DNA from 2 places in the Mycobacterium sp. WMMD1722 genome. Region 2 is predicted to be linked to the other one. Evidence: riboswitches for the same ligand, from Rfam matches in the RefSeq annotation. Region 2 holds a riboswitch; the other holds the start of a gene.
What was found. Region 2 has a riboswitch for glycine ahead of ACN27E_RS25645 (L-serine ammonia-lyase). Riboswitches for the same ligand answer to the same signal wherever they lie in the genome.

Region 1 (14,901 bases), 910 kb from region 2:
ATGCGCGACCCGGAGCGACTGTCCGAGCTGGCCGCGGCCGGCTTCCGCACCGGCACCGGCAGCCCGCCCGCCAGCGATGTCGTGGACTTCGCCGCGGTCCCCGCGCCGCTGCCGGTCGGCGACGACGCGCAGCGCGCCAGGATCGCCGACGCGCTGGTCGCCCCCGCCCAGGCCTCGACGTCGACGATCATGCTCGACCTGTCGATGCCGGCGGCGGAGGGGACGAACTCGCGCATGGGCAACGTCGTCAACGCGTTGATCCCCCGCATCGAGGCGTTACCGCCCACCTCGGCGGTCGGGCTGTGGACGTTCAACGCGTCGGCGGGGACCTCGCAGGTGCCGCTGGGACCGCTGGCCGAGCGCCGGGATGCGCTGACCTCGACCCTCGACCAGCTGTCCTCGACGTCGGGGGGTGCCGTCTCGTTCACCACACTGCGGCTGGTGTACACCGAAGCGCTCGCGAATTTCCGGGCGGGACAGCCCAATTCGGTCACCGTGATCACCGAGGGACCGCACACCGACCAGACGCTGGACGGGTCCGGCCTCGAGGCGTTCATCCAGGGTGCTTTCGACCAGGCGCGACCGGTGGCGGTCAACGTCATCGACTTCGGCGACGACCCGGACCGCGCCACCTGGGAGGCCGTCGCACAGGTGACCGGCGGCACCTATCAGAACCTCGCGACGTCCGACTCCCCCGAGTTGGCCGCCGCGCTGTCCTCGATGGTGCGCTGAGTCGCCGGTCGCTCAGGCGAACGCCTCGATGGGCGGACACGAGCACATGAGGTTGCGGTCGCCGAAGGCGCCGTCGATCCGCCGCACCGGCGGCCACACCTTGGCCCGGTAGCCCTTGCCCAGCGGATAGGCCGCCTGTTCGCGGGTGTAGGGGTGGTTCCATTCGGCGACCAGCAGGCTTTCCGCGGTGTGCGGCGCATTGCGCAAGGGATTGTCCTCAGCCGGCCAGGCGCCCGATCCGACCTGGTCGATCTCGGCGCGGATGGCGATCATCGCCTCGCAGAACGCGTCCACCTCACGCAGCGACTCACTTTCGGTCGGCTCCACCATCAGCGTGCCGGCGACGGGAAAGCTCATCGTCGGAGCGTGGAATCCGTAGTCGGCCAACCGCTTGGCCACATCGTCGACGGTGACGCCGGTCTGCTTGGTGATCGGGCGCAGATCCAGGATGCACTCGTGGGCGACCATGCCGTTCTCACCGGTGTAGAGCACCGGGAAGTACTCATCCAGGCGGCGGGCGATGTAGTTCGCCGACGCGATCGCGGTCAGCGATGCCGCCCGCAGGCCCGCAGCCCCCATCATGCGGATGTACATCCAGGTGATCGGCAGGATCGACGCCGAGCCGTAGGGCGCCGCGGCGACGGTGTGGTCGTCACCGAGTTCGGCGGCCAGCGGATGGCCCGGCAGATACGGCGCCAGATGCGAGCGCACGGCCACCGGGCCGACGCCGGGACCGCCGCCGCCGTGCGGGATGCAGAACGTCTTGTGCAGGTTGAGGTGGCTGACGTCGCCGCCGAACCGGCCGGGCCGGGCCAGGCCGACCAGCGCGTTGAGGTTGGCGCCGTCGACGTAGACCTGGCCGCCGGCATCGTGCACGGCCGCGCAGATCTCGGCGATGTCGTGTTCGTACACGCCGTGGGTCGACGGGTAGGTGATCATCAGCGCGGCCAGCCGCTCGGCGTGCTCGGACACCTTGGCCCGCAGATCGTCGAGGTCGACGTCACCGTTCTCCCGGCACGCCACCACCACCACCCGCATACCGGCCAGTGCGGCCGAGGCGGCGTTGGTCCCGTGCGCACTGGACGGGATGAGGCAGACGTCCCGGTCCGGATGGCCGTTGGCCTCGTGATAGGCCTTGATCGCCAGCAGACCGGCGTACTCCCCCTGAGACCCGGCGTTGGGCTGCAGCGAGATCTCGTCGTAGCCGGTGAGCCCGGTCAGCCACTGCTGCAGGTCGGCGATCAGCCCGCGGATACCCGGGGTGTCACCGTCGGGGGCGAACGGGTGCAGCCGGCCGAATTCGGGCCAGGTGATCGGTTCCATCTCGGCGGCCGCGTTGAGCTTCATCGTGCACGATCCGAGCGGGATCATGCTGCGGTCCAGCGCGATGTCCTTATCGGCCAGCGAGCGCAGATACCGCATCATCTCGGTTTCGGTGCGGTAGCGGGTGAACGCCGGGTGGGTGAGGAATTCGGTGGTGCGGGTGGCGATCTCGGGTCCGGTGAACGGCTGACCACCGCGGTCGGCGCCGAACGCGGCGAGCACCGCGGCCACATGCTCGGCGGTGGTCGCCTCGTCGGCGGCGACCGACACGTGGTCCTCGTCGACGAGCCAGATGTTGATACCCCGCTCTTTGGCGGCGTCGCGGATCTGCGCGGCGCGGCCGGGGACGCGGGCGAGCACCGTGTCGAAGAACGCGGCGTGCACCACCTCCACACCGGCGCCCGCGAGTCCCGTCGCGACCGCGCGGGCGTGCCCGTGCACGCGCCGGGCGATCGCGGTGAGGCCCTCGGCGCCGTGGTAACTCGCGTACATCGCCGCCATCACCGCCAGCAGCACCTGCGCGGTGCAGATGTTGCTCGTCGCCTTGTCGCGGCGGATGTGCTGTTCACGGGTCTGCAGCGCCAACCTGTACGCCGCCGCGCCGTCGTCGTCCCTGGACACCCCGACCAGCCGCCCCGGCAGTTGCCGGGCATGCTTGCTGCGCACCGCGAGGTAACCGGCGTGCGGGCCGCCGAAGCCCATGGGCACGCCGAAGCGCTGTGTGCTGCCGAAGGCGACATCGGCGCCGAACTCCCCGGGCGGGGTCACCAGCGTGCAGGCCAGCAGATCCGCCCCGACCGCGACCAGGGCCCCACGCTCGTGCGCCTGCGCCACCAGCGGCGCCCAGTCGACCAACGAGCCGCCAGCGCCGGGCAGCTGCACGATCACGCCGAAGAAGTCGCCCTCGGGCAGACCCTCGCGCAGGTCCGCGGTGACGAGCTCGATGCCCAGCGGCCGTGCCCGGGTGGCCAGGATGGCTGCGGTCTGGCGGTACACGTCGACGTCCACCGCCAACCGCCGGGACGTGCTGCGCACCGCGCGCTGCATCAGCGTCATCGCCTCGGCGGCGGCGGTGCCCTCGTCGAGCATGGAGGCACCCGCGACCTCGAGGCCGGTCAGATCGCACACCATGGTCTGGAAATTCAGCAGCGCCTCGAGGCGGCCCTGGCTGATCTCGGGCTGATACGGCGTGTACGCGGTGTACCAGGCGGGGTTCTCCAGGACGTTGCGGCGCAGCACCGGCGGGGTCAGGGTGTCGGAGTATCCCTGTCCGATCATCGAGACCGCCACGGTGTTGGTCTCGGCCAACGCCCGCAGCTCGGCGAGTGCCTCGGTCTCCGAGGCCGGCGCCGGCAGCACGTCCAGTCCGGGCGCCACACCCTCGGCGCCCAGTGCGTCGAGGATCCCCGCGGGCAGCGCCTTGGCGGCCAGATCGTCCAGCGTGGGAACACCGATGGTGTCGAGCATGACGGCGACCGCATCGGAGTCCGGGCCGATGTGACGATCGGCGAACCGGGGCTGATGGGAATCGAGCACGGGCGTCTCCTCTGAGGGGCCACGGATGGGAAAAGAACCGCTGGGTTCCCCTCCCTCTGTCGTCGACCCGTCGCGGGCGCCTGAGAGATTCACCGCACCCAGCGGACCGGTGTGCGCCTTTCCCCATGGGCGGGTGGACTGTGTCCACCACTTTCCAGAGGCATCGTCGCCGTGAACGGTCCTGGGTGCCTGAGAGGTTGACGGAGAGGTGTTGCTCCTTCGGCGTCCGTGACCGGCTGCCACGGAGCTCTCCCGCACACGGGTGATGCGTGGGCGAGTCTACCGGGCGGTCGGTCCGACCGCCGCCCGAGGAGGTGTGAGCCGCGTCAGCCGATCTTGCGGTCGCGATGCTTACGGCGCGAGGCCAGCTCGTCCTCCGGTGCGGCGATCGACTCGCCACCGTCGGCGCGCTCGCCGGGGAAATCGGCGATCGCGCCGGTGAGCTCGCGCATCGCCCCCGACACCGCGATGCCGAAGACGCCCTGTCCACCCTGGAGCAGGTCGACGACCTCTTCGGCGGAGGTGCACTCGTAGACGGTGGTGCCGTCGGAGAACAGGGTGATGTTGGCCAGGTCGCTGACCCCGCGCTGGCGCAGATGGTCGACCGCGACCCGGATGTTGTGCAGCGAGATGCCGGTATCGAGCAGCCGTTTGACGATCTTGAGGACCAGGATGTCCTTGAACGAGTACAGGCGCTGGCTGCCGGATCCGGCCGCACCGCGGATCGACGGGACGACCAGCGAGGTGCGGGCCCAATAGTCCAGCTGCCGGTAGGTGATGCCGGCGATCTGGCAGGCACTGGGACCGCGGTAGCCGACGAGTTCGTCGGGCACCGAGTCGTCCGGGAACAGTCCGGCCTGCACCGGTTCACCCGCCGGCGCGACAGACTGCGCCGGGGTGCCGTCGGTGGACAGGTCGAGCTGCTCCTGACGTGGCGTGTCGCCCACTACCGATTCCTCTCGCCGATCGAACTCGCAAACCCCGCCACAACCGTGACCTGCACTGCAACGGTTCCGCCACCAGCCCGAATGTGTCCGAGCATACGCTTGTCGCGACGTCGTGACTGCCCGTCGCCCCCAAAGTATTACCCCGAAAACGGGGTGGACCGAACGCCCTCGCCGCGTGTCGACCGGCCTGCACCGAGTTGAGACGCATCCGTGACCAACGGCAGGTTTCGCACGATCACGTCGCCTTGAAGTCGTCGGGCGAGACGCTGTCGAGGAACTCCTTGAACTTCTCGACCTCGTCCTCGCGCACCGCACCGGTGGCCTCTTCGTCGTTCTCGTCGGGGATCAGCAGCCCGGCCTCGGCCAGCACCGCCTCTTCGACATAGATCGGCACGCCGACCCGCAGCGCGATCGCCACCGAATCCGACGGCCGCGCCGAGACCTTGATGTCCCGATCGAAGATCAGATCGGCGTAGAAGGTCCCCTCCTGCAGATCCACGATGCGCACCTCTTTGAGCGAGTGGCCCAGCGCCGCGATCACGTCGCGGATCAGATCGTGGGTGAGCGGGCGTGCCGGTTCGACACCCTGCTGTTCCAGTGCGATCGCCGCGGCCTCGGATTGGCCGATCCAGATGGGCAGATAACGGTCGCCGTTGGATTCGCGCAGCAACAGCACCGGCTGGTTCTGGGGCTGTTCCACGCGGATACCGATCACACGAACCTCAGCCATCAGATACTGCCCTCCGCACCGGTGTGCTCGTTGTCCTCATCGGACGGTCCTGCCTGCCAGATACGGGATCTGACGTCGGAGCCGAATCGTCTTCAACTCGTCTGGACGAGTCTAATCCTCACCGATCCAGTACGTCGCGTACGGCCGATTTGATCAGGGACGTGTGCAACGTGATGGCCAGCGCGGCCACCTCGCGGGCCAGGTCGTCGGCCCGGTCGCGCGCACCGGCCTTGCCCGCCTTGACCATCGGGCCCGCGATCTGGGCGATCAGATCGGACTGCCGGTCGGCCGCCGACCGGAAAGCCCGCAGATGCCGCGGCTCCACGCCGTAGTCGGCGAGCGCTCGGGCGCACTGGGCGATCACCACCGAGTGCTCGTCGAACAGAATCGTTCCGGCGGCCTTGAAGATCGGCGTGATCACCCCGGCCTTGAGCAGGGCGCCCAGCAGCTCCTCCCCGACGCCCGAGCGCTCCAGCAGATCCTCGCGACTCAGCCGCACCTGCGCCGGCCCCACCCCGGCCAGCCTGCCGGCCTCCCCGCCGACCCCGTCGACGGTCACCAGACGCGGTACCCCGTAAGGGGTTCCGCCGTGGGGCAACTCACCGTCGGGCTGCGCGTCGAGCTGCGCCTTGATCACCTTCAGCGGTAGGTACTGATCGCGCTGCGCGGTCAGGATGAAACGCAGCCGCGCACAGTCGTAGGCGGTGAACCGCCGGTAGCCCGACGCCGTCCGCTCCGGGGTCACCAGCCCCTCCGCCTCCAGAAAGCGGATCTTGGAGATGGTGACGTCCGGAAAGTCCGGCCGCAGCAGATCCAGCACAGCTCCGATGGACATGCCGGCCAGAGCCGGCCGTTCGGGCTGTGTCATGGGCTGCTGGGACGGGACGCGCGACTAGCCGGCCGCGCCACCGTCGTCGTCGGCGGGCCCGGTCAGGAACACCAGGCGGAACTTGCCGATCTGCACCTCGTCGCCGTTGGCCAGCACGGCCGAATCCACCGGCTCACGGTTGACGTAGGTGCCGTTGAGGCTGCCCACGTCGACCACCTGGAACTCGCCGCTCTCCAGCCGGAACTCGGCGTGGCGACGGCTCACGGTCACGTCGTCGAGAAAGATGTCACTGTCCGGGTGCCGGCCCGCCGACGTGGTCGGCTGGTCGAGCAGGAACCGTGAACCGGCGTTCGGACCGCGCTTGACGACCAGCAGTGCCGACCCGACGGGCAGGCCCTCGACACCCGACACGGCGCTTTCCCCACTCGGCGCCGCAGGAGCGTCGAGTTCGTTGAGGAAGTCGGCGCGGAAGACCGATGTCGTCTCCACGGTGACTTCGTCAGACGTCTGGTCAGCCCCAGAGTTGATGTCCTTGTCCGTCACCCGCTGCTCCTCACTGGCTGCTGTGGCGATACCCGGCCGGTCCCCGGTCGTCGTGTCACATTCGACCGTACCGCGCAGCAGACGTCGTTGTGTCCACCACGGCCGGATCCGCCTCTTGGTCTGCAGAACCCTAGCAACTGCTCACTCGCTCGCCACGGCACGGTAACCGTCGGCGTCGAGCAGGCCGCCCAGAGCGGCCTCCATATCGTCGGTGTCGAGCTGGAGATCGACCAGCCAGCCCTCGCCGTAGGGGTCGGAATTCACCAGATCGGGGCTACCGTCCAGATTCGCGTTGACGGCAAGCACTTTCGCGCTGACCGGGGCGTACAGGTCCGACACCGACTTGGTCGACTCGACCTCACCGAACGTCTCCCCGGAGGTCAGCTCCGCACCGACGTCGGGCAGCTGCACGAAGACGACGTCGCCGAGCGCCGCCTGCGCGTAGTCGGTGATCCCGACCCGCACGGTGTCGTCACCGGTACGCAGCACCCACTCGTGTTCCTCGGTGTAGTACAGCTCGGCTGGGATGTCGCTCACGGGGCTCCTTCGTACTTCGGGTGGGGTCCGGACACGCTGCGGCTCATTTGACTGGCTGAGCGTATTGGCGCGGTTTCGGTTGCCGCAAGGCGGCCACGTCGACGCGATCGGCCTGCTGCACCACCATCGTCCCACCGACGCGCTCGACGCTGTCCATGGCGCCGCCGGGGATGTTCATCGCGGCGGCCAGGGTGGGCGGATCGCCGATCGCCAGAACCGTGTAGGGCGGGTTCAGTGTGGCACCGTCGACGATCAGGGCCCCCGGTCTGCCGACCACCCAGGTGTCCACGCCGACGCGCACCGCGGTGCGCTGATCGCCGGCGCCGCCCTGGCTCACCCCCTGGATCTCGATGGCCTCCGCCCCGGCCGCCCGCAGCTCGTTGACCACGTCGAGCAGGGTCTCTGCCGGCACCCCCGGGGTGGTGTCGGAGATGGTGATCGTCACACCGGGGCCGGTGGCCGCCACGGTGCCGATGAGGATGGACAGCGCCGCCAGCCGGGCCTGCGCGTTCTCGATCGCGGCCTGATCGGTACTGCCGGTGGCCTGCAGCTGTTCCAGCGTCCGGCGCAGGTCGTTGACCTCGCTGTTGAGCGAGGCCTCCCGCTGTTGCAGCGAGTCGAGCAGCACGAGCAGATCCGCGGGTCGGGCGGTCTCGAGATTGTCGCCGGAGTCGTGCTGACGGACCTGGGTGACGATCGCCACGCCGAGCAGCAGGCACAGCAGCACGGCCAGGACGCCGAACACGGTGCGGCCGCGGCGGTGCGGCCGGTGGTGGGGCGCGGCGGCGGGCGGAAGTTCGTGCCGGCCGTGTTCGCGGGCCCGGTCGCCCGAGTGGTCGCCTGAGTGGTCGCTTGAGTGGTCGCGAGAATCGGCCATCTCAGGCCCCGAACAGCCGGCGCCGGAGGGCGGCGGCGTTTCCGAAGATGCGGATGCCGAGCACCACGATGATGGCGGTCGAGAGCTGCGTCCCGACCCCGAGCTGATCGCCCACGTAGACGATCAGGGCGGCGACCAGCACGTTGAAGACGAACGACACCACGAAGACCTTCGCGTCGAAGATCCGCTCCAGATATGCCCGCAGGCCGCCGAATACCGCGTCCAGCGCCGCCACCACCGCGATCGGCAGGTAGGGCTCGACGACTTCGGGCACGCTGGGCCGGAACACCAGGCCCAGCACGATGCCCACGACGAGGGCGGCGATTCCGATCATCGGTGATCCGTTCGTGGTCGGGTCATGTCAGCCACCGCGCCGTTCGGCGAAGTTGACCTCGCGCACCGACCCGGCGGGGACGGTCAGTGCGTCGGCGGTGGCGACGGTGACCCCGACACCGTAGGAGGCCTCGAGCAGCCGCAGACGTTGCAGTCCGCTGCTGCGTTCGAACGACTCGGCCATCGTGTTCGGTGGACCGATCGCCTGCAACACGTAGGGGCTGCTGACGGGCTGGTTGTCGACCAGGATGCCGCCCCCGGCCTGCCGGATGGTGACGTTGGGGCCGATGCGCACATCTCCGATCGCGATGGCCTCCGCCCCGCTGACCCACAGCGAGTTCACCACCAGCTGCAGATCGCGGTCGAGAATGACCTGACGGCTGCCCTCGACCCGCTGTTCGGCGACGTCGGAGAGGTTCTTGGACATCCCGGGTTCGGTCACGGTGACCACCAGACCCGGTCCGATCGCCGCCGTGGCCGCCGCCTCGGCGTCGGCGACGTCGAGTTCGGCGAGCAGCCGGCGGCCGAGTTCGTCGCCCTCAAGCCGGCTGCGCCGCTGAGCGGCCACCGCGGCGGCCAGCGTGCTGCGCTCGGCGGCCAGTTGGTCGTCGGTGGCCTCGGCCGAACGCACGCTGCCGGCCAGCACCTGCTGGGCCTCCCGGGCCGCCGGTGCGGCGATCTGCGCCTGCGCCGCGGCGACCGAGAACACCGCCGCCACCGCGACCGCGGCCGCGATCTGCCAGGTCCACTCGCCGGCGCGGCCACGGCGCGCGCCCGCCCGCCGGGCCGATGCTGCAGCGGCGTAGCCGGGATCGTGGTGGTCGGTCAACAGCGAACGCAGCAGCGAGGGCACCGGGATCCGCGTCGGGGCGCCGGCAGCGTGTTGACTGCGCCCGGCCGACGGATCGAACCCGCCGAGCGTGCGGTCGACGTCGGTCGGCGGCTCAGCCACCGGCGCCCACCTTCGGCATCCGCCGCAGCACCAGCCCGACCTGCATCAGGTACAGCACACCCGACCACAGGTACAGCGCCAGCCCCCATCCCAGAAATCCCCAGCCACAGGCGAGCACCAGGCGGCTCCACACCTGGTCCCACTGCCCCAGCAACACCAACGGGAAGCCCGACATCAGCGCGAACGTGGCGGCTTTGCCGAGATAGGTGACCGGCAGGGCGGCCAGTCCGCGGCTACGCAGCAGCGGCAGCGTGGCGGCCAGCACCAGATCGCGCCCCAACAGGGTCACGACGAACCACCACGGCACCGTGCCGTGCGCGGCGAGCGCCAGCGGCACCGTGATCATGTAGATGCGATCGACCAGCGGATCGAGCAATTCGCCGAGCCGCGAGGACTGGTTGGCCACCAGCCGGGCGATCTTGCCGTCGGCCCAGTCGGAGAACCCGCTGAACATCAACACCCCGACCGCCCACCCGTTGGCGTGCGCACCGAACAGCAGCCAGAGGAATACCGGCACCAGCGCCAGGCGCAGCACCGACAGCGCGTTGGGCACCGTCACCACCCGGTCCTCGGCGCCCGCCCCCGGAGCGTTCATGGCCTGAATCTATCGGAACACCCCGGGCAGGCTCAGCGCCGCCATCGTGTCGTCGGCCAGCGGATTGTCGTGCACCATGTAGGTCCACGTCGAGGTCGGGCGGGCCAGTTTCGACAGGTCGACACCCGGCTCGTCCTCGATGGACGGGGCCGTCTCGAACGTCTGCTGGGCGGCCTCGATGGCGTCGGCGGCCAGTGAGGCGAACGCGTCGACGGCCATCCGGTGGAACTCGTCGAGCGGATTCTGCCGGCCGAGTGCCCGCAGATGGATGCTCTCGCGGATGTCGGCCAGGTAGGCCAGGTGTTCACACCAGCCCCGGTCGAGGTGGTACAGCATGATCAGCCGGCAGATCTTCTCCAGCCGCTCCTCGGAGAGCTGCTCGGAGAGCTCCTCGTAGCGTTTCGGGGACAGCTCGGCGAGCTCTTCGCGGGCGGCCGCGGTGCGCAGCAGCGTGTCCCGCCGTTCGACGATGATCGCGCGCTGCTGAGCGGTGAGCTGGTTGTAACGCCAGGTGTTGGCGTGCACGTCCAGCAGCCGCCCCTCGGCGATGCGCTGGGCATGGTCGAGCAGCCCGGCGGCCTTGTCGCTGAGCACCCGGCCGTCCTCGTCGGCCTGCATCGGCAGTTTGGTGGGGTCGAGATGGGCGAGCACCAGCTCGTCGTCCCAGCTGGAGAAGAAGACCGACGACCCCGGATCGCCCTGTCGCCCGGCGCGCCCGCGCAGCTGGTTGTCCAGCCGCTCGGTGTGATGGCGCCCGGTGCCGACGACGTGCAGCCCGCCCAGCTCGGCGACGCGTTCGTGTTCGGCGGCGTGATCGTCGGCGTCGGAGCCGCCCAACCGGATGTCGGTACCGCGACCGGCCATCTGGGTGGACACCGTGACGGCGCCCAGCGAGCCGGCCTCGGCGATGACCGCGGCCTCCTCGGCGTCGTTCTTGGCGTTGAGCACAACGGCCGGGATCCCGTGCCGAACCAGCTTCTCGTGCAGTTCCTCGGATTCGGCGACGTCGCGGGTGCCGATCAGCACCGGCTGCCCGGTGGCGTGCACGTCCTCGACGTGGGCGATGATCGCCTCGGTCCGGGCGGCTGCGGTCACATACACCCGGTCGGCCTCGTCCTCGCGCACGTTGGGCTTGTTCGGCTCGATCGGCGACACCCCGAGCTTGTAGAACTGGCGCAGCTGCTCACCGGCGGCCAATGCGGTGCCGGTCATTCCGCACACCGTCGGGTACCGATTGATCAGCGCCTGAACGGTGATGGTGTCGAGCACCTCACCGGTCTCGGTGGTCTCGATGCCCTCTTTGGCCTCGACGGCCGCCTGCAGACCGTCGGGCCAGCGCTGTAGCTGCGCGATGCGGCCGCGGGAGGCGTTGATGAGGTGGACGGCGCCGTCGCGGACGATGTAGTGCACATCGCGCTGCAGCAGTACGTGCGCGTGCAACGCCACGTTGACCTCGGTCAGCGTCGAGACGACGTGTTCCTCGGAGTAGAGGTCGATCCCGCCGAGCTTGGCCTCGAGTTTGCGGGCGCCACGGTCGGTGAGGTGGACGTTGCGGCTCTCGGCGTCGGTCTCGTAATCCGTGCCGGCGGTCAGCTCCCCCACCATCCGGATCAGCTCGACCCGCGGTGTCTCGCGGTGGCTCGTTCCGGCCAGCACGAGGGGCACCAGCGCCTCGTCGACCAGCACCGAATCGGCCTCGTCGATCAGCGCCACGTCGGGGCGCGGCGAGACCAGGTCGTCGACGTCGATGACGAGCTGATCGCGCAGCACGTCGAAGCCGATCTCGTTGACCGACGCGTAGGTGACGTCGCAGGCGTACGCGTCCCGGCGCTGTTGCGCGCTGGACTCGGCGGTGATCCAGCCGACGGTCAGCCCGAGCGCCTCCAGCAGCGGACCCATCCACTGCGCGTCGCGGCGGGCCAGGTAGTCGTTGATGGTGATGACGTGCACGCTGCGTCCGCCGATGGCGTAGCCGGCGGCGGCGATCGCACCCGAGAGCGTCTTGCCTTCACCGGTCGCCATCTCCACAACGTCGCCGGCCAGCATCCGCAGCGCGCCGAGCAGCTGGACATCAAAAGGACGGAGCGAGGTGGTCCGCTCGGCCGCCTCCCGGGCGATCGCGAGGAACTGCGGGATGTCGGCGGCCTCGGCGAGGTCTTCCAGGCGCAGCAGTCGTGCGGCTTTGCGCAGCTGTTCGTCATCGAGGTCGGCGGCCTTGTCGTCGAAGTCGGCCGACGCGGTGACCTGTGCCAGTGATCGGCCCTGGTTCTTCTCGGTGGCGGCGCCGAGCAGCTTCCAGAACTTGCCGCTCAGGCGGCCGGTGGTGCGGGAACTCGTCTTGGGCACACGTTTACGGTACGCGGAGGTCCACGATGAGCGAATCTCCCACCGGGACGAATCCGAGCTTGCGGTAGACGTGGTTGCTCGCCGGATTCGCCACATCGGCGAACAGCACGACGTGCCGGGCTCCGGCGGTCAGCGCCCAGCGGCAGGCCGCCGCGGTCACCGCCGACCCGAAGCCGCGGCCGCGCACCTCCGGCGGGGTGTACACCGGCCCGATCCGCGACACCCCGGCGGCCGGCGCGCGCACCGCGGCCATGCTGACCGGCGCCCCGTGCGCGGTCCACAGCAGATACGCATCGCCGACGGCACCGGCGGCCGCCACCGCAGCCGCGGCCCGGTGCGGGTCGGGTTCGTGGCCGAGCGCCTCCGCCGCGAAGTCGCACTGGTACCGGATGAGCACCGGCAGATCGGCCGGGCGCGCCACCCGGTGCACACCGGCCACCCCGGCCGGACCGGTCAGCGTTCCCAGCCGGTAGAGCCGCTCCTCGACGGTCCCCTCGGCGACCGACCCGGTGTGCGCACACCACCGCCGGCAGAACCTCTCGGTCGTCGCCCGCGGACCGCGCACACCCGGCACGGCGAGGCCCGCACCGTGCACCGCACGCACCGTCTCGTCCAGCGGGGCGCCGGTCAACCCGCCGCACAACAGCGCCAGCGGCGGCGTCCGCATCGCCGCACCCACCAGTTCGTCGCCCTCCCACACGGTCAGCAGCAGCGGATCCTCCGGGCCCGGCAGTGCTCGGCGGAGCAGGGACAGTTCGATCGTGTGCACGATCGGGCTGCGCCGGTACCAGTCGCCGGCGGACGCCAGGAAGTCGTCGGCGTCGGTGTGCACCCGTAACCGCATGACCCCAGCATGGGTGGCGATCGGCGGGATCGTCGAGAGCACTGCCGGGACCCGCACGCCGGACGTGTTCGCGCGTCCGGCGCCGCGCGGACAGGCCGACGGCAGGTCCGCGCGGTACCTTCCCCCGGTGGAGATGTTCACACCGACCCTCGACTGGGGCAACGAGATCTGGACCTCGCTGTGGTGGATCGCCCGGGCGTGGGTCTATGCGGCGGTGGCGACCATGGTCGCCCTGTTCCTCATCGTCCGGTTCACCGAGTGGGGCAGGCAGTTCTGGCGGGTCACCCGCGAGTACTACGTCGGCCGCGATTCGGTGATCGTGTGGGTGTGGCTGGCCGGGTTGCTGCTGTCGGTGATCGTCGGGGTTCGGCTGTCGGTCCTGTTCAGCTATCAGGGCAACGACATGTCGACCAGCTTCCAGGTGATCGCGGCCGGGCTGGGCAGCAACGACGACGCGGTCCGGAGTTCCGGCGGCGAGGGCTTCTGGCTGTCGATGTTGATCTTCACCATCCTCGCCACGATCAACATCGCGCTGGTCATGCTCGATCTGTATTTCGCCCAGCGGTTCATGCTGCGCTGGCGCGCGTGGCTGACCGACAAGCTCACCGGCAACTGGCTCGAGGGCAAGGCGTTCTACCGGTCCCGGTTCATCGACGCCACGATCGACAACCCGGACCAGCGCATCCAGGCCGACATCGACATCTTCACCGCCGGGGTCAACTCGCAGCCCAACCGGCCCAACCAGGGTTCGGAGACCACCCTGCTGTTCGGCGCGGTCTCGTCGATCGCCTCGATGATCTCGTTCACCGCGATCCTGTGGAACCTGTCGGGCCCGGTCACCCTTCCGCTGGTGGGGTTCACCCTGCCCAAGGCGATCTTCTGGATCGGCATCGTCTACATCGCCATCGCCACGGTGATCGCGTTCCGGATCGGCCGGCCGTTCATCACGCTGTCGTTCAACAACGAGAAGTTCAACGCCGCGTTCCGTTACGCGCTGGTGCGGTTGCGCGACGCGTCCGAAGCCGTGGCGTTCTACCGCGGCGAGGCGGCCGAGCGTTCGGGTCTGCGCCGCCTGTTCGCCCCGGTCGTCACCAATTACCGCAAGTACATCAACCGGACGATGGGCTTCGCCGGCTTCAACCTGTCGGTCACGCAGGCCCAGGAGCTGATCCCCTACGTGGTGCAGTTCCAGCGGTTCTACAACGGCGAGATCACCCTCGGGGCGTTGGGTCAGACGGCCTCGGCGTTCCGTTCGATCCTGAGCGGGTTGTCGTTCTTCCGGACCGCGTACGACGACTTCGCCGGCTACCGCGCCGCCATCATCCGGTTACACGGCCTGGTGGTCGCCAACGACGAGGGCCGCGAGCTGCCCACCCTCGCGGTGGCGGCCAGCACGGACGGCGCGGTCGAGTTCGACGACGTCGAGGTCCGCACACCCGACGGCACCCAGCTCATCGATCCGATCGACCTGCGCCTCGAAACGGGTGACACCCTGGCCGTGACCGGCATGTCGGGCACCGGCAAGACGACGCTGCTGCGGAGTCTGGCGCAGCTGTGGCCGTACACCAGCGGCACGCTGCGCTGCCCGTACGGGCCGCACGAGACGATGTTCCTGTCGCAGATGCCCTACGTGCCGCTCGGCGATCTGCGGGCCGTGTTGTCCTATCCCGGCCAGGTCGGGGACTTCTCCGACGAACAGTTGGCCGCCATGCTGAACAAGGTGGCGCTGCCGCATCTGGTGTCACGGCTGGACGAGGTGCAGGACTGGGTCAAGATG
Region 2 (14,901 bases):
CCACCTCGGGATGATCGTCCTGCACGAGGAGATCAACGATGAGCAGGGCATCCGCGAGGCCATGCTGGCCGTGCGCGGCGCGCCGGTCGGCAGCACCCAGATCCAGCTGATGGCGCCGATCGACGACGAATCGACCATCGCGAAATTCCTCGACAAGCGCGGGCCGGGTCTGCAGCAGTTCGCCTACCGCGTGAGCGACATCGAGGCCCTCAGCGACCGCCTGCGCGAGCAGGGCGTGCGGCTGATCTACGACGCTCCGCGACGCGGAACCTCGAATTCACGCATCAACTTCATCCATCCCAAAGACGGTGGCGGCGTGCTGATCGAACTCGTCGAACCGGCCGCTGAGGCACATTAGGCGTCATCGGGACCGCATCAGGACCATTTCCTGGTCGGACCGCGGGTGCCGCGGCGGGCCCAGCACGGGCTGTGCCAATGCCTGCGGTCGTCGGCGGCCGCGTCCCCGCCGTCGGCCGGCCACACCACGAGATGCGGTGTGCCGAGCGCGATCTGATGATCACAGCCCGGGCAGCGGTAGAGCTTGACCGCCCGCGCACCCGCGATCGGCCGCACCTCGTATTCGTAGCCATCCGGGCCGGTCTCCACACGCCGCCCGGCGAACGCCGGCGGCAGCGGACGCGACCGCCGCGGCTGGGGGCGGCGCCTGGGCATCACCCCAGTGTAGGTCCTCAGAACAGCCGGAACTCGTTGCTGTCCATTCCGCGCATCTGATCGTAATCAAGTGTCAGACAACGGATTCCGCGATCAGTAGCGAGCGTGCGCGCCTGGGGCTTGATCTGCTGGGCGGCGAACACGCCACTGACGGGGGCCAGCAGGGTGTCCCGATTGAGCAGTTCGAGATACCGCGTGAGCTGCTCGACGCCATCGATCTCCCCGCGCCGCTTGATCTCCACGGCCACCGAACCGCCGGTCGCATCGCGACACAGCAGGTCCACCGGGCCGATGGGGGTCATGTACTCGCGTCGCACCAGCGTGTAACCCTCACCCAGGAGTTCGACGTGCTCGGCCAGCAGCTTCTGCAGGTGCGCCTCGACGCCGTCCTTGACCAGGCCGGGATCGACGCCGAGTTCGTGGCTGGAGTCGTGTTCGACGTCTTCGACGGTGATCCGCAGCTGTTCGCCGGCCTTGTTCTCGACGACCCAGATCGGATGCGGATCTCCGGATTCCTCTTTGAGCCAGCAGGGCGGGCTCATCCAGTTGAGCGGCTTGTAGGCGCGGTCGTCGGCATGCACGCTCACCGACCCGTCGGCTTTGAACAGCAGCAGCCGCCGGGCCGAAGGCAGGTGGGCGGTCAGCCGGCCGACATAGTCGACGGTGCACTGGGCGATCACGAGGCGCACCCGGACAACCATAGGCGCTGGGCCCGGCGCACCCTAGGCTGACGTCACCATGAACGCCACCAAGAGCGTCCCGCAACGACTGGGCCGTGTCCTCGAACGGGTGACGCGGCAGAGCGGTCGGCTGCCCGACACTCCCGACTACGGTTCCTGGCTGCTGGGCAGACCCGACGAGGATCAGCGCCGCCGGCGCATTCGCATCCAGGTCATCCTCACGTTCTTCCTGATCTTCACGAACCTGTTGGGCATCGGCGTCTCGCTACTGCTCAACGCCGTGGCCATCCCGGTGCCCAGCGTGTTCACCGATGCACCCGCATGGCTCACCTGGGCCGTCGTGCCCGCTTACATGCTGCTCGCGCTGCTCTTCGGCACCGCGTGGATCACGTCGCGGACGGTGAACTCGTTGCGCTGGTCCATCGAGGAGCGCACCCCCACCCGAGCCGATCAGCACAACGTGTTCCTGGCGCCCTGGCGGGTGGCCAAGCAGGCGCTGTTGCTCTGGGGCATCGGCACGGTGCTCCTGACGGTTCTCTACGGTCTGCACGACTCGGCGTTCATCCCGCGGTTCCTGTTCGCCGTCGGCTTCCCCGGCATCGTGGTCGCGACCGCGTGCTATCTGATCACCGAGTTCGCCCTACGACCCGTCGCGGCGCAGGCACTGGAGGCCGGGCGGCCACCGCGCCGGTTGTCCCAAGGCGTGATGGGCCGCACGATGACGGTGTGGCTGCTCGGCTCCGGGGTGCCGGTGCTGGGCATCCTGCTACTCGCGGTGTTCTCACTGTCCCTGCAGAATCTCAGCGCCACCCAGTTCGGCGTGGCGGTGATGATCATCGCGATCGTGGCCCTGGTGTTCGGCATGGTCCTGATGTGGTTGCTGTCCTGGCTGATCGCCACCCCGGTGCGGGTGGTGCGGTCCGCGCTGAAGAACGTCGAACGCGGCGACTTCGATTGCGAGCTGGTGGTTTTCGACGGCACCGAATTGGGCGAACTGCAGCGCGGATTCAACTCGATGGTGCACGGTCTGCGGGAGCGCGAACGGGTACGGGATCTGTTCGGCCGGCACGTCGGCCGTGAGGTCGCCTTGGCCGCCGAGCAGCAACAGGTCGAGCTCGGCGGCGAAGAGCGCCATGCCGCAGTGATCTTCGTCGACATCATCGGCTCGACCCAGATGGTCACGAGCCGGCCGGCCGCGGAGATCGTCGAACTCCTCAACCGGTTCTTCGCGGTGATCGTCGACGAGGTCGACCGTCATCACGGCCTGGTCAACAAATTCGAGGGAGATGCCGTGCTCGCCGTGTTCGGGGCGCCCGTCGCACTCGACAACGCCGAGGACGAGGCGCTGGCCGCCGCGCGGGCGATCGCCGCGCGACTGGCCGACGAGGTGCCCGAGTGCAAAGCCGGCATCGGAGTCGCGGCCGGGACCGTGGTCGCCGGAAATGTCGGCGCGAAGGAACGTTTCGAGTACACCGTCATCGGCGAGCCGGTCAACGAGGCGGCTCGGTTGTGCGAGCTCGCCAAGACCGCGCCCGACCGATTGGTCGCCTCGTTCGAGACGGTCGACAACGCGACCGAGAGCGAGCGGGCGAACTGGACGCTCGGGGACACCGTCACACTGCGGGGCCATGATGAGCCGACCCGGCTGGCGCTGCCGGTCTGACGCGGTCCACGTCACAGCCCAAGGTATGTGATACCAGCCGTCACGGTAACTAAACTCGACGGTATGAGTGAGGGCCTGCTGCAGATCGAGGACTGCCTCGACGACCGGGGCGCCATCGTGCTGCCGCCGGGCGTCACCCTGATCTCGCTGATCGACCGGAACATCGCCCACGTGGGTGACGCGGTGGCCTACCGGTACCTCGACTACACCGCCGGGCAGGACGGCCGGGCCGCGGAACTCACCTGGGACCAGCTCGGCCGCCGGATCAGGGCCATCGGCGCACGGGTCCAGCAGCTGTGCGACCGCGGCGACCGGGTGGCGATCCTCGCGCCCCAGGGGTTGGACTACGTCGCCGGTTTCTTCGGGGCTGTGAAGGCCGGCGCCATCGCCGTACCGCTGTTCGCCCCCGAACTGCAGGGACACGCCGAACGTCTCGACACCGCGCTGCGCGACTCACGCCCGCGCGTCGTGCTCACCACCACGGCCGTGCGCGGTGCGGTCGTCGACCACCTCTGCACCGTCAATCCCGACATCCGCGTGGTGGTGCTCGACGAGATCCCCGATACCGACGGTGACGCCTTTGCTCCGGTGGTGCTCGATGTCGACGACGTCTCCCACCTGCAATACACCTCCGGAGCGACGCGCGCGCCCGTCGGCGTGGAGGTCACCCATCGGGCCGTCGGGACCAATCTGATCCAGATGATCCTGTCCATCGATCTGCTCGACCGCAACACCCACGGCGTCAGCTGGTTGCCGCTGTACCACGACATGGGCCTGTCGATGATCGGCTTTCCCGCCGTGTACGGCGGCCATTCCACGCTGCTGTCCCCCACCGCCTATCTACGCCGGCCGCAGCGCTGGATCTCCGCGCTGTCGGACGGCTCCCGCCACGGACGCGTGGTGACGGCCGCGCCGAATTTCGCCTACGAGTACACCGCTCAGCGCGGTCGGCCCGCCGCCGAGGACGACGTCGACCTGAGCAACGTCGTGATGATCGTCGGATCCGAACCGGTCAGCATGGCCGCCATCCGGACGTTCAGCGCCGCCTTCGCGCCCTACGGTCTGCCGCCGACGGCGATCAAACCGTCCTACGGCATCGCCGAGGCGACGCTGTTCGTCTCGACCATCGCACCCGACGCCGAACCCCGTCAGACGTTCTTCGATCGCGCCGCGCTGACCGACGACCGGGCGGTCGCCGTCGCGCCGGACAGCGACCGCGCCGTGGCGCACGTGCCGTGCGGGCAGATCGCGCGGTCCCAGTGGGCCGTCATCGTGGACCCCGACGGCGCCGAAGTGCCCGACGGGCGGGTGGGCGAGATCTGGTTGCACGGGGACAACGTCGCACGGCGGTACTGGGACCGCCCGACGGAGACGCGGGAGAAATTCGGCGCCGTCCTGCGATCGCGACTCGCTGCGGGCAGCCACGCCGCCGGCGTCCCGGACGGGGCAGGCTTCTTCCGGACCGGCGATCTCGGGGTGTTCGTGGACGGCGATCTCTACGTGACCGGCCGAGTCGCCGATCTGATCGTGCTCGACGGTGCGCACCACTATCCCCAGGACATCGAGAAGACCGCGGCGGACGCGTCGCCGATCGTGCGGGCGGGATACGCGACGGCATTCACGGTGCCCGATGGGCGTCTGGTGATCGTTGCCGAACGTGCGTCGGGCACTCGGCGCGTGGATCCGGAACCGGAGCTACAGGCGATCCGCGCGGCCGTCGCGGCCCGCCACGGGCTGGTGGTCGACGATGTCCGTCTGGTGCCGGCCGGCGCCATTCCGCGCACGACGAGCGGCAAGCTGGCCCGCCGGGCCTGCCGCGACGGCTATCTCGCGGGCACCTTCGCGGGCGTGATCAGCACTCCACGACGTTGACCCCGACCTGGGCGGCCAGCCCTCCGAGTGCGGTCTCCTTGTATTTGTGACTCATGTCGAGTCCGGTGACGCGCATCGTCTCGATGACCTCGTCGAGGCTGACCCGGTGGGTGCCGTCGCCGCGCAGCGCCATCCGCGCCGCGGTGATCGCCTTGTTGGCCGAGATCGCGTTGCGTTCGATACACGGGATCTGCACCAGCCCGCCGATCGGATCGCAGGTCAGCCCGAGGCAGTGCTCCATCGCGATCTCGGCGGCGTTCTCCACCTGTTCGGGCGTGCCACCGAGGATCTCGGCGAGGGCACCCGCGGCCATCGAGGCCGCCGATCCCACCTCTCCCTGACAGCCGACCTCGGCGCCGGAGATGGACGCCCGCTGCTTGTACAGCGATCCGATCGCGCCGGCGGTGAGCAGGAACCGCACCGCGACGCGGTCGCGATCGGCCTGCCCGGCGGCGGTGTAGTGCTCGGCGTAGTGCAGGACCGCGGGAATGATGCCGGCGGCGCCGTTGGTGGGTGCGGTGACGACCCGTCCGCCGGAGGCGTTCTCCTCGTTGACCGCCAGGGCGATGAGGTTGACCCAGTCCTGCGCGAAGAGCGGATCGCGATCGGGGTCTTCGGTGCGCAGGCGCTGATGCCAGCCGTGGGCCCGGCGGTGCACCGCCAACGCGCCCGGCAGATCGCCGGTGCGTGCCATGCCGTTGGCGGCACAGTCGGCCATCACGTCGCGAAGGTGCAGCAGTCCCGCGGTGATCTCGGCGCGGGGTCGCAGCGTCGATTCGTGGGCGAACATGACGTCGCTGACCGGTAGATGATGGCGGCGGGTCAGTTCGAGGAGTTCCGCAGCGCTGCTGAACGTGTAGGGCGACGGAGTCTCGGCGGTTGCGGTCTCGGGTTCACCGTCGGTCACGACGAAGCCGCCGCCGACCGAGTAGTAGGTCCGCTCGAGTGCGACGGCGCCGGCGTGTCGGGCGGTGAACGTCATGGCGTTGGGGTGACGGGAGAGCATCTCGGTGGGACGACGGACGATGTCGGCGCTGCTCAACCGGATGGACGATCGACCGTCGAGGCGGATCTCACCGGTCGCGCGCTGGCGGGCGAGCGTCTGCTCCATCTCGTCCACCGTCACCGCGTCTGGCTGTAGCCCCTCGAGTCCGAGCATCATCGCGGTGAAGGTGGCGTGTCCGTCGCCGGTGGCCGCGAGCGATCCGTACACCGTCACGTCGAGACCGTCGACGACGGAGAGGAGATTCTGTCGGCGCAGGTCTGCGGCGAACGTGGCCGCCGCACGCATCGGTCCGACGGTGTGGGAGCTCGACGGGCCGATACCGACGGAGAAGAGGTCGAAGACGCTGACGGTCATGGGTCGCTCCGGGGATCGGCGTCCGACGGTGATGTCGAACGGCTCGCTGTGGCCCCTCCCCGCTCTGTCCGTGGGACCTGAGAGATTGGCGGCCGACGCAGGCGGCTGCGGTTCACCTTCGGTAAGCGCGGAGCGCTTTCTCCAGAGTTGCCTCGTCGCAGCGGTACTGGTGCCTGAGAGATTCCCGGGGAGGACATTGCTCCTACGGCGCCCACCTCGGTGGGTTCTCCCGCTGCGCGTCGGTGGCGTGTGCAGTTGTATCCGTCATCAAATCACAGGTCCGCGCGGTGGACCACCATGTCGGATTTCCGCCAGTGCTGTCGGTGGCCGGGTGTAAGTGTGGACATCGTGCACGACGACTTCGACCGCTGCTATCGGGCCGTTCAGTCCAAGGACGCGCGATTCGACGGCTGGTTCGTCACGGCGGTGCGCAGTACCGGAATCTACTGCCGCCCGAGTTGCCCGGTCCGGCCGCCGTTCGCCCGCAACATACGCTTCTTCGCCACGGCGGCGGCCGCTCAGGCCGAAGGTTTCCGCGCCTGTAAACGATGCCGGCCCGACGCGTCGCCCGGTTCGCCGGAGTGGAACGTCCGGGGTGACGTCGCGGCGCGGGCGATGCGCCTGATCGCCGACGGGGTGGTCGACCGCGACGGAGTGACCGGGCTGGCGGCGGGGCTGGGCTACACCTCCCGCCAGCTACAGCGCATCCTGCACGCTGAGGTCGGGGCGAATCCGTTGGCGTTGGCGCGGGCGCAGCGCGCGCAGACCGCCCGGCTGCTCATCGAGGCCACCGAGCTGGCATTCTCCGACGTCGCCTTCGCCGCCGGTTTCGCCAGCATCCGCCAGTTCAACGACACGGTGCGCGCGGTGTGCGATCTGACCCCCACCGAACTTCGCCGCCGGGCCCGCGGGCGGACGGTGAACACGTCGGTCGGACCCGGTCCGATGTCGTTGCGCCTGCCGGTGCGGACGCCGTTCGCCTACGAGGGTCTGTTCGGCCACCTCGCGGCCAGCGCCGTCCACGGGGTGGAGGAATTCCGGGACGGCGCATTTCGCCGCACATTGCGGTTGCCCCACGGCAGTGCGGTGGTGAGCCTGACGCCGCAGCACGACCACGTCGGCTGTCGGTTGTATCTCGACGATCTGCGTGATCTGACCAGTGCGATCGCCCGCTGCCGGCGGTTGCTCGATCTCGATGCCGATCCGGAGGCGGTCATCGACGCGCTGTGCGAGGATCCGGCGCTGGCCGCACTGGTCGCCAAGGCACCCGGTCAACGGATCCCGCGCACGGTCGACGAGTCCGAGCTCGCGCTTCGGGTGGTTCTCGGCCAGCAGGTCTCGCTCAAGGCGGCGCGCACCCATGCCGGCCGGCTGGCCGCCAATTACGGCCGGCCCGTCTCGGATCCCGTCGGCGGTCTGACACATGTGTTCCCCAGCGTCGAACAGCTGGCGGAGATCGACCCGGCGCATCTGGCACTTCCCCGCGCCCGGCAACGGACCGTGGTCGCGCTCGTGGGCGCCCTGGCCGCCGGCGAGGTCGAGCTCGGCCCCGGTAGCGACTGGAACGCAGCGCGCGAGCGACTGCTCGCGGTACCGGGCATCGGCCCCTGGACCGCCGAGGTGGTGGCAATGCGCGGCCTCGGCGATCCCGACGCCTTCCCGGTGGGAGACCTCGGCGTGCGCGCCGCAGCGCGGGCGCTCTCGCTGCCCGACGACATCCGCGGGTTGACCGAGCGTAGTTCGGCGTGGCGACCCTGGCGCGCCTACGTCACACAACACCTGTGGACGGCGCTCGATCACGCGGTCAACGACTGGCCGCCGAAGGAGACGATGTCATGAGCATGTTCTTCCGGACCGTGGACAGTCCCGTAGGCCCGCTGACGCTGGCCGGACGCGACGGCCGACTGATGCATCTGCGGATGGTCGATCAGACCTACGATCCGAACCGCACCGGCTGGTCGCGCGATGATGGCATCTTCGACGATGCGGTCGCCCAGTTGGCGGCGTACTTCCGCGGCGAACTCACCACATTCGATCTCGAACTGGAGTTGACGGGAACAGCGTTTCAGCGCCGGGTATGGGAGGCGCTTTTGACGATTCCGTACGGCGAGACCCGCTCCTATGCGGAGATCGCCCGCAAGATCGGGGCGCCGGGTGCGTTCCGGGCGGTGGGGCTGGCCAACGGCCACAATCCCGTCGGCATCATCGTCCCGTGTCATCGCGTGATCGGGGCGAACGGCAGCCTCACCGGATATGGCGGTGGACTCGACCGCAAGCGACTACTGCTCGCATTGGAAAGAATGGCGAATTCGGCGACTCCGACCCTATTCGACTGAAACCAATTCCCTTCGAACACATATGAAAAAGCCTCGGCCCCCAACCGAAGTCGGGGGCCGAGGTGAAAGGGTGTTCGGCGGTGTCCTACTTTTCCACCCGTGTGGGTAGTATCATCGGCGCTGGCAGGCTTAGCTTCCGGGTTCGGGATGGGACCGGGCGTTTCCCTGCCGCTATGGACCGCCGTAACTGTATTCACTCGTTTTTGAGTGATCCCCCGTGGTGGGGGAAGTGTTTTTTGGTGGTGGGGTGTGAATCGTGGTTGATTCTGGTGTGGGTGTGGTTGCGGGCGTCGTTGGTGTTAACACACTCACCTTTGGTTTTGGGTGTGTGTAAGTTTTCGGCCGGTTAGTGCCAGTTCCCTACGCCTATTACTAGGTGTGCAGGTCTGGTCTATCGATCCCGTGGTCTGCGGGGGGCCTTATCCCACTTAATGGGTGAGAAGCCTGGTCTTGGAGGGGGTTTCCCGCTTAGATGCTTTCAGCGGTTATCCTGTCCGAACGTGGCTATCCAGCGGTGCTCCTGGTGGAACAACTGGTAGACCAGAGGTTCGTCCGTCCCGGTCCTCTCGTACTAGGGACAGATTTCCTCAAGCTTCTGACGCGCGCGGCGGATAGAGACCGAACTGTCTCACGACGTTCTAAACCCAGCTCGCGTGCCGCTTTAATGGGCGAACAGCCCAACCCTTGGGACCTGCTCCAGCCCCAGGATGCGACGAGCCGACATCGAGGTGCCAAACCATCCCGTCGATATGGACTCTTGGGGAAGATCAGCCTGTTATCCCCGGGGTACCTTTTATCCGTTGAGCGACACCCCTTCCACTCAGAGGTGCCGGATCACTAGTCCCGACTTTCGTCCCTGCTCGACATGTACGTCTCGCAGTCAAGCTCCCTTGTGCACTTACACTCAACACCTGATTGCCGTCCAGGTTGAGGGAACCTTTGGGCGCCTCCGTTACATTTTAGGAGGCAACCGCCCCAGTTAAACTACCCACCAGGCACTGTCCCTGAACCGGATATACGGTTCGAGGTTAGAAGCCCAATACGACCAGAGTGGTATTTCAACAACGACTCCACACTCACTGGCGTGAATGCTTCACAGTCTCCCACCTATCCTACACAAACCGTATCGAACTCCAATACCAAGTTGTAGTGAAGGTCCCGGGGTCTTTTCGTCCTGCCGCGCGTAACGAGCATCTTTACTCGTAATGCAATTTCGCCGAGTCTATGGTTGAGACAGTTGAGAAGTCGTTACGCCATTCGTGCAGGTCGGAACTTACCCGACAAGGAATTTCGCTACCTTAGGATGGTTATAGTTACCACCGCCGTTTACTGGGGCTTAAATTCTCAGCTTCACCCCGAAGGGTTAACCGGTCCTCTTAACCTTCCAGCACCGGGCAGGCGTCAGTCCGTATACATCGTCTTGCGACTTCGCACGGACCTGTGTTTTTAGTAAACAGTCGCTTCTCACTGGTTTGTGCCACCCCCTCACGCTCGAGACCGTAAAGATCCGTCACGCCATGGGGGTCCCCCTTCTCCCGAAGTTACGGGGGCATTTTGCCGAGTTCCTTAACCATAGTTCACTCGTACGCCTTGGTATTCTCTACCTGACCACCTGTGTCGGTTTGGGGTACGGGCCGTGTGCGCACTCGCTAGAGGCTTTTCTTGGCAGCATAGGATCACCGAATTCGCCTCAAACGGCTATGCATCACCTCTCAGGATCTGTGAACGACGGATTTACCTATCGCTCTCCCTACAGGCTTACCCCAGTACAACCACTGACTGGTACGGCTACCTTCCTGCGTCACCCCATCGCTTGACTACTACCACCGAAGGTCCCACGCAGCGGAGAAGACCCGCACCCCGAAGGGATTGGTGACTCCTCGTTTGGATGGTTAGTACCGGTGATTCATCAGGGACGCTCACACACGGGTACGGGAATATCAACCCGCTGTCCATCGACTACGCCTGTCGGCCTCGCCTTAGGTCCCGACTCACCCTGGGCGGACTGGCCTGGCCCAGGAACCCTTGGTCTTTCGGCGGGCAAGGTTCTCACTTGCCTTATCGCTACTCATGCCTGCATTCTCACTCCCACACCCTCCACAACACGATCACTCGGCTGCTTCACCGGATGCAGGACGCTCCCCTACCCATCAACAAAAGTTGATGCCGCGGCTTCGGCGGTGTGCTTGAGCCCCGCTACATTATCGGCGCACAATCACTTGACCAGTGAGCTATTACGCACTCTTTCAAGGGTGGCTGCTTCTAAGCCAACCTCCTGGTTGTCTTCGCGACTGCACATCCTTTTCCACTTAGCACACGCTTAGGGGCCTTAGCCGGCGATCTGGGCTGTTTCCCTCTCGACGCACGGAGCTTATCCCCCGCCGTCTCACTGCCACACTTTCACTTGTCGGCATTCGGAGTTTGGCTGACGTCAGTAACCTAGTAGGGCCCATCGGCCATCCAGTAGCTCTACCTCCAACAAGAAACATGCAACGCTGCACCTAAATGCATTTCGGGGAGAACCAGCTATCACGGAGTTTGATTGGCCTTTCACCCCTACCCACAGCTCATCCCCTCAGTCTTCAACCTAAGTGGGTTCGGGCCTCCACAACATCTTACTGCTGCTTCACCCTGGCCATGGGTAGATCACTCCGCTTCGGGTCCAGAACACACCACTACACACGCCACTATTGACGTGATACGCCCTATTCAGACTCGCTTTCGCTGCGGCTACCCCACACGGGTTAACCTCGCGACATGTCCCTGACTCGCAGGCTCATTCTTCAAAAGGCACGCCATCACCCCACGTTAAAAACGAAGGCTCTGACGGATTGTAAGCGCACGGTTTCAGGTACTATTTCACTCCCCTCCCGGGGTACTTTTCACCATTCCCTCACGGTACTATCCGCTATCGGTCACTGAGAAGTATTCAGGCTTACCGGGTGGTCCCGGCAGATTCACAGCAGATTCCACGGGCCCGCTGCTACTCGGGCATCCATCACTACAGAGCACGTGTTTTCACCTACGGGACTCTCACCCTCTACGGCCGGCCATCCCAAACCAGTTCGACTAACACGAGCTTTTCTCACTGCAGCCCAGACCGGCAGATCTGAGATTGATGAACCCCACAACACCACACACACAACCCCTGCCGGGTATCACATGCATACGGTTTAGCCATCCTCCGCTTTCGCTCGCCACTACTCACGGAATCACTTTTGTTTTCTCTTCCTACGGGTACTGAGATGTTTCACTTCCCCGCGTTCCCCCCCGTACCCTATGTATTCAGATACGGGTGACACGACATCACTCGTGCCGGGTTTCCCCATTCGGACATCCTCGGATCCACGCTCGGTTGACAGCTCCCCGAGGCATAACGCAGCCTCCCACGTCCTTCATCGGCTCCCAGTGCCAAGGCATCCACCATGCGCCCTTAAACACTTACAACACAACACCAAAAAATGAGTTCAGAAAAATTGCATTAACACCAACAACACACCACACCCAGAAGCACCCCCACCCCACAAGGAGGAAGAAGCCCTCTACGCGCAGTACATCGTTGAGATGCTCGCAACCACTATCCACAAATCAAACACCACACCCCACCACCAAAGCAGGGCAGCAACCAGAACCCCCACCCCCACAGGGGAGAGAGCCGGCACCCACCCCCATTCCGGAGTGAGCCCGCGGGCCTGTTGCCTCAGGACCCAACAGTGTGTCTGGCAATCTCTTTCACCGACATGGGCTTTCCCCACCCACCGGCACGGCTTGTTGTGCACCAAACCCCCACCCACTACAGGTGAGAGCTATTCACACGAATCGCCCGACAACAGCCGATCCCGCGATCTGCGGGGACTGGCCGGGTCTCGTGGTGCTCCTTAGAAAGGAGGTGATCCAGCCGCACCTTCCGGTACGGCTACCTTGTTACGACTTCGTCCCAATCGCCGATCCCACCTTCGACGGCTCCCTCCACAAGGGTTAGGCCACCGGCTTCGGGTGTTACCGACTTTCATGACGTGACGGGCGGTGTGTACAAGGCCCGGGAACGTATTCACCGCAGCGTTGCTGATCTGCGATTACTAGCGACTCCGACTTCACGGGGTCGAGTTGCAGACCCCGATCCGAACTGAGACCGGCTTTCAAGGATTCGCTCCACCTCACGGCATCGCAGCCCTTTGTACCGGCCATTGTAGCATGTGTGAAGCCCTGGACATAAGGGGCATGATGACTTGACGTCATCCCCACCTTCCTCCGAGTTGACCCCGGCAGTCTCCTGCGAGTCCCCACCACGACGTGCTGGCAACACAGGACAAGGGTTGCGCTCGTTGCGGGACTTAACCCAACATCTCACGACACGAGCTGACGACAGCCATGCACCACCTGCACACAGGCCACAAGGGAACCCATATCTCTATGAGCGTCCTGTGCATGTCAAACCCAGGTAAGGTTCTTCGCGTTGCATCGAATTAATCCACATGCTCCGCCGCTTGTGCGGGCCCCCGTCAATTCCTTTGAGTTTTAGCCTTGCGGCCGTACTCCCCAGGCGGGGTACTTAATGCGTTAGCTACGGCACGGATCCCAAGGAAGGAAACCCACACCTAGTACCCACCGTTTACGGCGTGGACTACCAGGGTATCTAATCCTGTTCGCTCCCCACGCTTTCGCTCCTCAGCGTCAGTTACTGCCCAGAGACCCGCCTTCGCCACCGGTGTTCCTCCTGATATCTGCGCATTCCACCGCTACACCAGGAATTCCAGTCTCCCCTGCAGTACTCCAGTCTGCCCGTATCGCCCGCACGCCCACAGTTAAGCTGTGAGTTTTCACGAACAACGCGACAAACCACCTACGAGCTCTTTACGCCCAGTAATTCCGGACAACGCTCGCACCCTACGTATTACCGCGGCTGCTGGCACGTAGTTGGCCGGTGCTTCTTCTGCACATACCGTCACTTGCGCTTCGTCTGTGCTGAAAGAGGTTTACAACCCGAAGGCCGTCATCCCCCACGCGGCGTCGCTGCATCAGGCTTGCGCCCATTGTGCAATATTCCCCACTGCTGCCTCCCGTAGGAGTCTGGGCCGTATCTCAGTCCCAGTGTGGCCGGACACCCTCTCAGGCCGGCTACCCGTCGTCGCCTTGGTAGGCCATCACCCCACCAACAAGCTGATAGGCCGCGGGCCCATCCCACACCGCAAAAGCTTTCCCCCCAAGATCATGCAACCAAGGAGGTATATTCGGTATTAGACCCAGTTTCCCAGGCTTATCCCAAAGTGCAGGGCAGATCACCCACGTGTTACTCACCCGTTCGCCACTCGAGTACCCCGAAAGGCCTTTCCGTTCGACTTGCATGTGTTAAGCACGCCGCCAGCGTTCGTCCTGAGCCAGGATCAAACTCTCCAAACAAAAACAACCCAACCGGCCAAGCCGGCAGGCGAATTCGAATCAGAAAAATCCGATCACAACCAGAAACATCTGGCAAAAAACCACACCCCCTAAACGGGAAAAAGAAGGCATGGCACAACAAAAACAACAAACAAAAACCACCAAACACACTATTGAGTTCTCAAACAACACACCCGTCTCGCAGGCAACCCTGCCAGCTTAATACATCTTGCTCGCCTGGGTCAACCTCTCCTCCGGGTTTTTTCAACCCGGGGGCGTTCGGTATGCGATAACCATACGCGCTGATCCCGTCTTCGCCAAAATCCGCAGGTGAGAGGCCGGATCGGGCACCGATTCGCCAGCGCGAACGACCCTGTTGTGCTAGTCCACGCGCTCGATCTCGGCGCCCAGACTCTTGAGGTTCTCGACGAAGAGCGGGTAGCCGCGGTCGATGTGGAACACGTCGTGCACCTCGGTGTCGCCGTCGGCGACCAGCCCGGCCAACACGAGCCCCGCCCCGGCGCGGATGTCGGACGACCAGACCGGCGCACTCGAAAGCTGCGGGATTCCGCGTACCACCGCGTGATGGCCGTCGGTACGGGCGTCGGCGCCGAGCCGGATCATCTCCTCGACGAAGCGGAATCTCGCCTCGAACACGTTCTCGGTGATCATCGAGGTCCCGTCGGCGATCGCCGCAAGCCCGATGGCCATCGGTTGCAGATCGGTCGGGAAACCCGGGAACGGCAAGGTCGCGACGTTGACCGCTTTCGGCCGCTCGTACTGCACGATCCGGAAGCCGTTGTCGTTCTGCGTGACTGTCGCACCGGCGTCGTGCAGCTTGTGCAGAACCAACTGCAGGTGCGACGGATCGACGCCGGTCACCGAGATGTCACCGCGCGTCATCGCCGCCGCGATGCCCCACGTCGCGGCCACGATCCG

Region 1: linked by a shared signal. The riboswitch ahead of gcvP (aminomethyl-transferring glycine dehydrogenase) and the one ahead of ACN27E_RS25645 (L-serine ammonia-lyase) in region 2 are both predicted to bind glycine.

Annotation. Positions count from the first base shown of each region.
Region 1 covers NZ_CP186056.1:856,345-871,245, reverse strand. The annotation lists gene ACN27E_RS03915 (hypothetical protein) at 1-732, shown strand, start outside; gene gcvP (aminomethyl-transferring glycine dehydrogenase) at 745-3,591, opposite strand; glycine riboswitch at 3,638-3,757, opposite strand; glycine riboswitch at 3,758-3,856, opposite strand; gene ACN27E_RS03905 (MerR family transcriptional regulator) at 3,918-4,538, opposite strand; gene ACN27E_RS03900 (bifunctional nuclease family protein) at 4,774-5,268, opposite strand; gene ACN27E_RS03895 (MerR family transcriptional regulator) at 5,387-6,136, opposite strand; gene garA (glycogen accumulation regulator GarA) at 6,161-6,640, opposite strand; gene gcvH (glycine cleavage system protein GcvH) at 6,782-7,177, opposite strand; gene ACN27E_RS03880 (DUF881 domain-containing protein) at 7,221-8,054, opposite strand; gene ACN27E_RS03875 (small basic family protein) at 8,056-8,388, opposite strand; gene ACN27E_RS03870 (DUF881 domain-containing protein) at 8,416-9,339, opposite strand; gene ACN27E_RS03865 (CDP-alcohol phosphatidyltransferase family protein) at 9,332-9,934, opposite strand; gene secA2 (accessory Sec system translocase SecA2) at 9,944-12,280, opposite strand; gene ACN27E_RS03855 (GNAT family N-acetyltransferase) at 12,285-13,124, opposite strand; gene ACN27E_RS03850 (ABC transporter ATP-binding protein/permease) at 13,252-14,901, shown strand, end outside.
Region 2 covers NZ_CP186056.1:5,282,864-5,297,764, reverse strand. The annotation lists gene mce (methylmalonyl-CoA epimerase) at 1-358, shown strand, start outside; gene ACN27E_RS25665 (hypothetical protein) at 376-672, opposite strand; gene nucS (endonuclease NucS) at 690-1,361, opposite strand; gene ACN27E_RS25655 (adenylate/guanylate cyclase domain-containing protein) at 1,411-3,015, shown strand; gene ACN27E_RS25650 (fatty acyl-AMP ligase) at 3,079-4,887, shown strand; gene ACN27E_RS25645 (L-serine ammonia-lyase) at 4,868-6,247, opposite strand; glycine riboswitch at 6,399-6,489, opposite strand; gene ACN27E_RS25640 (AlkA N-terminal domain-containing protein) at 6,596-8,086, shown strand; gene ACN27E_RS25635 (methylated-DNA--[protein]-cysteine S-methyltransferase) at 8,083-8,583, shown strand; rRNA gene rrf (5S ribosomal RNA) at 8,656-8,769, opposite strand; rRNA gene ACN27E_RS25625 (23S ribosomal RNA) at 8,910-12,030, opposite strand; rRNA gene ACN27E_RS25620 (16S ribosomal RNA) at 12,466-13,983, opposite strand; gene murA (UDP-N-acetylglucosamine 1-carboxyvinyltransferase) at 14,344-14,901, opposite strand, start outside.